Regions from separate parts of the Desulfobacca acetoxidans DSM 11109 genome, predicted to be linked through region 4. Evidence: riboswitches for the same ligand, from Rfam matches in the RefSeq annotation. Region 4 holds a riboswitch; each other region holds the start of a gene.
The links. A riboswitch is a leader RNA that binds a small molecule or an ion and turns the genes downstream of it on or off. The one in region 4 is predicted to bind cobalamin.
Positions count from the first base shown of each region.

Region 1: another riboswitch for cobalamin. It lies ahead of DESAC_RS13435 (zinc-dependent dehydrogenase); the one in region 4 lies ahead of cbiM (cobalt transporter CbiM).
Region 2: another riboswitch for cobalamin. It lies ahead of DESAC_RS03815 (hypothetical protein); the one in region 4 lies ahead of cbiM (cobalt transporter CbiM).
Region 3: another riboswitch for cobalamin. It lies ahead of cbpA (modified peptide precursor CbpA); the one in region 4 lies ahead of cbiM (cobalt transporter CbiM).

Region 1 is NC_015388.1:2,978,237-2,980,427, forward strand. It holds gene DESAC_RS13430 (nicotinate phosphoribosyltransferase) at 1-810, opposite strand, end outside; cobalamin riboswitch at 922-1,107, shown strand; gene DESAC_RS13435 (zinc-dependent dehydrogenase) at 1,386-2,191, shown strand, end outside.
Region 2 is NC_015388.1:900,673-902,863, forward strand. It holds cobalamin riboswitch at 310-486, shown strand; cyclic di-GMP riboswitch class I at 662-737, shown strand; gene DESAC_RS03815 (hypothetical protein) at 815-1,987, shown strand.
Region 3 is NC_015388.1:1,407,963-1,410,153, forward strand. It holds gene cbpB (peptide-modifying radical SAM enzyme CbpB) at 1-1,240, opposite strand, end outside; gene cbpA (modified peptide precursor CbpA) at 1,256-1,384, opposite strand; cobalamin riboswitch at 1,462-1,668, opposite strand; gene DESAC_RS06075 (GGDEF domain-containing protein) at 2,058-2,191, shown strand, end outside.
Region 4 is NC_015388.1:2,495,436-2,497,626, reverse strand. It holds gene DESAC_RS11175 (cytochrome b6) at 1-56, shown strand, start outside; gene DESAC_RS11170 (hypothetical protein) at 102-296, shown strand; cobalamin riboswitch at 444-628, shown strand; gene cbiM (cobalt transporter CbiM) at 880-1,485, shown strand; gene DESAC_RS11160 (sirohydrochlorin cobaltochelatase) at 1,533-2,191, shown strand, end outside.

The DNA of each region.
Region 1 (2,191 bases), 480 kb from region 4:
CAACCGTACCCCGCGCAGTCTCTCGCCCCGGGCCGCCATTTCCAGGCCTACCTGAATGGCCTTCTTGGCCCCGGCGATGGTGTCGTAGGTGTCGATCAGCAGCACCGTGTTGTGGGGAAAGGCCCGCGCAAAAGCCCGAAAAGACTCAATCTCGCTTTTGAAACTGGTCACATAGGAGTGAGCCATGGTACCGAAGATAGGCAGACCGTAGAGCTTGCCGGCCAGGACATTGCTCGTCCCGACAAAGCCGCCCAGGTAGCTGGCCCGGGCAACTTTGAGCCCCGCATCCGTTCCTTGCGTGCGGCGCAGGGAAAAATCCACCAGCCGCCGCCCCCCGGCCGCTACCGTAGAGCGGGCCGCCTTGGTGGCGATCATAGTTTGCAGATTGATGGCGTTGATGAGAAAGGACTCGACTAACTGCGCTTCGATAATAGGCCCGGTTACCTCCAGGATCGGTTCATCCTTGAAAAAGATGCTCCCTTCCGGCAGGGCCCAGACCTCCCCGGTAAATCGCACCGTTTTTAAGTAATCCAGAAAGGCGATTTTAAACAGGCGGGTTGAATCCAGATAGGCCAGATCGTCTTCGCCAAAGCGCAGGGTTGCCAGATAATTAAGCGCCTCCTCCAACCCGGCGGCCACAAAATAGCCCCGATCCGGGGGATACTTGCGGATGAAGAGGCTAAAAGTCGCCTCCTCATGCATTTCCTCCTCCAGATAGCTGGCTGCCATGGTCAGCTCATAGAGATCGGTGAGAAGGGCGTATTGCTCCCCTAAGTGGGGGTGGTTTATATGCGGGTTATTGGATAGCATTTTTTTGAACTATAAATGTAATGGAATGACCTCTCTGCGTCAATAAATTTTATTGTTCAGCCTTATTAAACCAGACTTGACGGAGGACAGATGTCGTGATAATAAGGTATCATAACAGTAGAGTTGATCTGCGGGTTGGCTGCCGCCAACTACGGAACCCGGTGTGAATCCGGGGCGGTCCCGCCGCTGTAACCGGGGACAAAACCGGCAGAACCACTGTCTGAGCCCACTCAGGCGGGAAGGGCCGGGGGAGGTTGATCCGGAAGCCAGAAGACGAGCAGGTCGATCCTCAGGGCAGGTTTATGGCAACAACCGCCCCTGGCCAGACGCGCCAGGGGCTTTTTTTATGGTGCCCAACCGGTCTAAGTTGCATAAGGCGAATACAAGATTCGCCCCTACCGATGGGCCTGCCGGTACTGCAGTGCCGTAGCGCCGTACCGCCGTAGTTAGCAATTGTTCGCAGCACAGGCTGGAAAGCCGGTGCTACCGGGAAGTCATTACTCATGATGGGCGGGTAACCGCTAAGTCAAGACAATAAAATAGGAAAAGATTTGGCAAACGCTACAGGTGGAAAAATGGCTGATCAGATGTTAGCAGCGGTCCTCCGGGGACCCAAAGATTTAGCGATCACCGAGGTCTCTCGCCCTCTCTGCCCGAGCGGCGGTCTCCTCATACAAGTGCGCGCCTGCTCGCTCTGCGCCACCGACGTCAAGATGTGGCAGCGGGGACATCGTGACCTGCTGTTGCCTCGCATCCTGGGGCATGAGCTCGCCGGAGAAATTGCCGCCGTTTCCGATGATTTATCTGACTTTCAGGTGGGTGACCGGGTGCAGGTGGCTCCGGGATTGCCCTGTGGCCGCTGCCGCTGGTGTCTACAGGGCGCTCCGAACATGTGCCAGGCTATGCAGATTATCGGTTTTCACCACGACGGCGGTTTGGCCGAGTTCGTCGCCGTTCCCGCCGCCGGTGTGCACCAGGGGGCGGTATCGCACCTGCCTGACGCTCTAGCCTTTGACCTTGCCGCCCTGGCCGAGCCCTTGGCCTGCTGCCTGAACGCCCAGGAACTGGCCAGGGTTGGCATGGGGGACCAGGTTGCCATTTGGGGGGCCGGTCCCCAGGGCTGGCTGCAGGTCCAGGTGGCGCGGTTGCGGGGAGCTTCCCGGATAATCCTGGTAGAAAATGATCCCGGACGCTTGCAGGATGCAGTCCAAGCCGGGGCCGATCTATTGTTGGACATTTTCCAGGAAGATCCGGTAACCGCCATTTTGGAGACCACGGCCGGCAAGGGAGTGGAGGTGGTGATTCCAGCCTGTGGCTCTTTGGAGGCTTTTGACTGGGGTTTGGCGGTACTGGCGAAACGAGGCCGTCTGTGTCTTTACTC
Region 2 (2,191 bases), 1.6 Mb from region 4:
TTATGCCTTCATCTCAACCTTGAGCCAACTGAGATTTCTAATATGGCGACAGTAGAAAAGAGCAAAATTATCTCAACATTGAGCAATATTGCCCAAGTCTCTAACTGAGATTTTTAATATGATTGCAATTGTGAATTGATGGCCGAAAGTTGTTTTTCCAGCATTTTCGGCCAGTCAAGGGGGCGCCCGGGATTGTGGGATGGCAATGGAGGTTGTCTCGGGGCGCCGAATTTTCCGGAAAGGAGGTGAAGCTACAGAGTGATCCCCGGTGGGTCGCCGAGCGGACCCCGGGAAGGGTGTGAATCAAGGAACGATAACACCATGACTGGCCAAGGGAACTGGGTGTGAATCCCAGGCGGGCGCGCCGCTGTGAACGGGGACGAAGGCCGCAGGTGAGCCACTGTGGGGTAGTGCAGCTCCCATGGGAAGGCGCGGTTGGTAGGTCGATCCGTGAGCCAGAAGACCTGGCAGTTTCATAGGGATATGGTCCAATGCAGACCTCGCGGAACGGGTCCGAGGGCCTTATAGAGATGGTAGATGCCAGAATGAGGCAAGGCCCCGATTCCCGCGGAATCGGGTTTTTTTCGGTCAACTCTCAGCCGGAGTAAAGCAGCATGGCATGATGTAAGCAAAGGCACCGCCTGATCCAAAAATGGTTACGTCGTGAACAAGCCACACCCCGGGCGACCGGGGGCCGGAAAGCCGCGGGTCTCAGCAGAGACGGCCGGGTTGCCACCAGGCAGCCCGGTTTTTTTGTTTATCCATTGCATAAACGAATTGCCTGAAATAATGGTACATGAAGGGAGATAAACACATGCGTATTGATCGAAGGACAATAACGAACCAGATGCTTGGTTGTTTCATGGCCTTGGCATTGATGCTGCTCCTTCCCGCGGCTTCCGAATCGATGACATTTTCGGGCCTTGGCATGTCGGAGGGTTATAAAGGTAGCGTAGCTTACGACATTTCTGCGGATGGCTCCATTATAGTCGGTCTTCAGTCTACCCCTACTTACGCTGCCGAGGCGTTTCGTTGGACGGCTTCGAGCGGCTTTGCGAAGGTGGGCGATCTGCCGGGAGGGGAAACTTATAGCATCGCCTTCGGCGTTTCTGGGAATGGCTCGGTCGTGGCTGGTTGGAGCCGGTCTGGCTTAGGCGAAGAGGCGTTTATTTGGACCGCGTCAGGCGGCATAAAAGGTCTGGGCGACCTAGCGGGGGGGTATACCAGAAGCTACGCCGATAGCGTCTCTGCGGACGGTTCCACTGTGGTGGGTTACTCCACGTCCACTAGCGGTGATGAGGCTTTTGTTTGGAAAGCATCAACCGGCATGGTGGGGTTAGGAGATCTGCCGGGATCTGATTTTAACAGCAAGGGCACTGGAGTTTCCGCGGATGGTTCGGTCGTGGTCGGTTGGAGCCACTCCAGCAATGGTCAAGAAGCATTTATTTGGAAAGCATCAACCGGCATGGTGGGGTTAGGAGATCTGCCGGGAGGATCTTTTAAGAGCGTAGCGGAAGATATTTCTGATAACGGCTTGGCCGTGGTCGGAAATTCCTTATCCTCCAACGGAAGAGAAGCGTTTCTCTGGACCGAATCAGGCGGCATGATAGGCCTGGGCGACCTGGCGGGAGGAAGTTTTTCGAGCGAAGCCTTGTCGGTTTCTGCGGACGGGTCCACCGTGGTTGGCAGAAGCACATCTGGAAACGGCACTGAGGCGTTTGTATGGACGGAACAACTTGGAATGGTCAGCATTGAAGAATTGTTGATCGCGGCCGGCGTCGACACGACCGGATGGGGGTTAACAGAAGCCCTTGGCGTCTCTGCGGATGGCCTCACGATTGCCGGAAAAGGGTCCAATCCTGCTGGGAAGACGGAAGCCTGGGTGATTACGTTGGATGCTGCGCCAGTTCCCCTCCCCGGCGCGGTGCTGCTCCTGGGCGCCGGTCTTTGTCGCCTGGCTGCGGCGCGGCGGCGCCGGAGTCACTGATTGTGGCCGTGATCAGGGGGAAAGACGGATTATCCTGTCATTAACCGAACAGGTCTTTGTTGGCGCGGCGGAAGTCTATCGATGCCCACAATATCTGATTCACCCCTCACCCTGACCTCAATGTTGTTAAATTACAAAGGTAGGGGTAAAGGAAAATATTACAATCCCCCCTGCCCCCCCCTTGAGAAAAGGGGGGAAAGGGGG
Region 3 (2,191 bases), 1.1 Mb from region 4:
AGCACATATAAATCTCCGCAGGGCAGGGAGCACCGCAGAAATGGCGAATGGCGCAGCTTCGGCAGGGTTCGAAATCCTCCACCTTGCGGCTGGTCATGTCCTGGAAGGGGCGGGTTCTGAGGATGTCCTCCACCGGAGTGTTGAAGAGATTGCCCCCCCTAAATTCCGGGATGCCGATGAACTCGCTGCAGGGGAAGAGGTCACCTCTGGCTGACAGGGCAAAGAAACAGCGTCCGCCGCCGCAGGGAGAGATGTCGCACATCAGGCGGCGGGCCAACGGTGCTACGATGCCTATGAGGATATTGGCAAAATTGGCGATGACCAGTTTGCGGCCGGTGGCCTGAAACAGATCATGGCTCCGCTCTAGGGCGGCACTGAAGTGTCGGGCAAAGACTTGGTCATCCGGTTTGAGATCACGGCCTCCGGGTTGAGTGCAACGTACCGGATTGAGCATGGCCACCCTGACACCGGCGCCATGAAGAAATTCTACCATGTCTGTCAAACGGTCTACATTGGTTTGGGTGACGGTGCAGATGACACTGTAGTTTGGGTAATCTGCTAACCGGTCCAAGAGAGGAGCTACTACACCGTATACCCCGCGGCCCTGCCAGTTTTTCCGCGTTTGATCAGCAATATCCGCTACCGGAGCGTCCAGGGAGAGGCCCAGGCTGACCTGGTGCGCCTGGATAAAAGCTAATGCTGCATCGTCCAGCATAGTGCCATTGGTCTGGATGCCGAAGCGAAAGCGGTTGCCGTATCGTTCAATCCCGGCAAAAACCGCATCCCTGACCATCATCGGTTCGCTGCCATGAAATATAATCTGCGGCATGACACCCTCCGGCAGGGTACGGCCGAAGTAATCCGACAACATCTCTAATGCTTGGAGGAGCCGCAACGGCGGCATATCCATCCCGCCGAGCCGGATGTCGCTGGGGATATAACAGTAGGAGCAATTTAGGTTGCATCGTTCTGTAGGGTTAAAATAGACCGCCGAGGGGATCAGCTCAAAGCGCAGGGTTTGCATCTCCCGCTGAAAGTGTTCCTGGTGTTCCATGAATATCTGGGGTATGAAGTTGCCTAATAAGTATTCTCCAGCCTCGGCCCGGGGAACCAGGGTCCAGAAACCGGTATCCCCTTCGATGAGGACGGCGTAATCGGGATGACCGATATCCATCAGGGAAAAGCGGGGGCCCTGCCCCACATTGGCAGAGACCCCGGCAAGCGATGTTGCAGGTTTCAAGAGTGCATCCTTATCTTACTTCTTGTTGTCCAACAGAATGTAGTGGGATAGGCCAGTGTTGGTGCCATCGGATTTGCAGCTATAGCGGTAACCGATGGGGGCAAGTTTTTTGGAAGAATCTGGGGTAATGACCTTTTGTTGCATCTTCCATCCTCCTTAGGATTAAAATAAAAAAGGGAATCCCGTATGATACGGAACTCCCTTTACCATAAGCAGTTCACTAAATTGTGTCTGGAACAGCAGGTCTTCTGGCTTTCGGATTAACCGTTGAAGGCGCAACCTTCCCACCGCAGTGGCCTGCGGCAGTGGCCGGGATATTCCCTTCGCCCTCCTCGTCCCCGATTACAGCGGCGGGACCGCCACGGATTTACACCGTGTTCCGGGATGCTGACCAACATCTAATTCATACTTAATCCTCCCGCCTTTGTCAATGATAAACCGGCTTCGGTGTGCGATAAATATTTCTACAACCGGTTTGCCTTTGGCCTATCGCGCCCATCGTTTTCTATAATTGTGGAAAGGATTGTATCTCTGCTGATCGCATGATAAAAAATAATCGTTCGAAGGACTTTCATGCGCCTTGTTAAGGGGCTTATTTGGGCTGCTTGAGGTTCGCGCAACTTAAACCGTATCAGAAAAGAGGCTGCCCGCGTTATTTGTAAGATATTCAAATGTTCAAATAACTCTTTGATAGTCTCCACCCGGAAAGTCCTTTATTTTTGGAGTTATCCCTTGTAGGGGCAGGCTAATCCCGCTCCGACAAATATGATTTTCGTTTTTCTCTTTGTGCTGCAAGGGGCAGCAACGCAGTTTGCGGATGAACATTAATTATGAAACACGGCGTCAGATTTCGTACTTTGACCGGCAATCGTGGCAGGTGGAACCTCAGGACACCATGATCGGATTTGATGCCGCCGCGATCCTGTTCAGCGACCCCAACCAGAGAGATTA
Region 4 (2,191 bases):
TAAATTTGACTGACCAGGAGAAGAAAGACCTCGTGGCCTTCCTGCGAGTCCTCTAATTAACAGAATTAGGGCTTGCGACTCAAGATGCAAAGGAGGATGTCATGGAAGAAAAAAAGACTATGGTCTGCACCTGTAAAAATTGCGGCAACGAGGCGGAAATGACCATCAAGTGCGAAGAGTTCATCGTGGGGACCAAGCCGGCCGAAGCTTCAGGGAAACCCGAAGCCGGGCAGGTGAAACGTACAATTGCATGTACCCAGTGCGGCAATGAAGCCGAGATGATCGTTGATCTGTAATTAATATAATAGTTCGGGGCAAAGGAGCTCCATGCCGTACTGCTCCTTTGCCCTATTACTAAATTCTGATCAAATCTCCGAATTGTCCGGCCTGATTTCCCGAGCCGGTAACTCGGGAAAATGTGTTGACAGGATCGGACCTCTCAGATTATAGTATGGCATCTGGGTACCCATGCGGGTTTAATAGGGAAGACGGAAGAGCCGTCGCGGTCCCGCCGCTGTAACCGGGGACGAACCCTGCTAAGGCCACTGTTTCCTTTGAGGGAAATGGGAAGGTGTAGGTATTAGGACGATCCGGAAGCCAGAAGACCTGCCCGGATGAATCTGGGTGGTGCGAAAGACACCAACCCGGGAACGGACCGCTCTGGACAAGCGCTCTCCGGAAATTAAGGACGAAAAAGCTGGGTTAATCCTTAAGTCCACACGGACTTAGGGATTTTTTTTTGCGGGGGGGGGCAATATGGGTCCACATGTGGGTGCACTTTGGCGTAAACCATTTCCCTGGCTTGGGGTTAATTTCTAAATGGCAATCAGCACTCGTAAGCTGATTGCCAAACGCCAAAATATTCTGAGGGGGCAGAACATGCATATTTCTGAAGGAGTTCTTAGTCCCGCGGTGTTGGGCGCGGGCGCCGCTTTGACGGCGGTGGGCACTGCCATCGGCCTGAAACAGGTTGACTATGAAGCCATTCCTCGGGTGAGTATCTTATCGGCCACTTTTTTTGTGGCTTCCCTTATCCATGTGCCGATAGGTCCGTCCAGTGTGCATCTGTTGTTGAACGGCCTTATGGGACTCTTGCTGGGTTGGGCGGCATTTCCGGCCGTTCTCATAGGACTCTTTTTGCAGGTCTTGCTTTTTCAATTTGGTGGGTTTACGGTATTGGGGGTGAACACCTTTAACGTCGCTGCTCCCGCAGTTCTCTGTTTTTATATCTTTCGGGACGTGCTGCGCCAGGAGGGGACTCTGGCAGTGGTGGCGTCTTTTGCCTGCGGGTTTTGCACCGTGTTATTGACTGCCCTGTTCACCGCCCTGTCCCTCATGTTTACCGGCGAGGGGTTTCTTACGGTAGCCAGATTGGTTGTTCTGGCTCATATTCCGGTAATGATTATCGAGGGTCTCTTTACCATGTTTGTCTTCTTTTATCTAGTTAAAGTCCGCCCGGAAATGCTAGAGAAAATATATGCCTAAAAATATTTGTCTTGAATCACTGAGTTAGGTTTTCAGGAAGCTAAAGTATGCAGACACCCATCGTTTTGACGGCCTTTGGGACCACCACGAACGCCTTTAAGACCTATGACTTTGTGGATACGATTATCCGGGAGGAGTTTCCCGGCCACGAAATTTTGTGGGCCTTTTCCTCCCGTATGGTCCTGGACCGTCTCAGGCACCGGAGAAAATTTGAAGTAAGGCATCCCCATGAAGTCCTTCAGGCCTTATCCGATAAAGGTCATACCTGGGCAGTGATTCAATCCATGCATCTGCTTTGCGGGCATGAGTTCTATCGTCTGTTGGAAGAGGTCAAACCTCTAGCCATTCGCACCAGTATCGGACTCCCTTTATTAAGTTCTTATGAGGATTACCGACAACTGGCTAAGTCATTTGATTTTAAGAATAATCTATCCGAAGGAGAAGCCCCGGTTCTGGTGGGTCATGGCACGGACCATCCATCTTGGGCCGCGTATCCGACCCTGGAAAGCATCCTGCGGGAGGTTCATGGGTCTGACTTGTATGTCGGGGTTGTGGAGGGATACCCATCTCTGAAACAGGTGTTGGAAGCAGTAACCGCAGCAAAATTTCGGAAAGTGAGGCTCATCCCGCTGATGTTGGTTGCCGGAGCGCATTTCTATGAAGACCTGTGCGAAGGAGAGGACTCATGGAAAACTGCCTTCGAGGG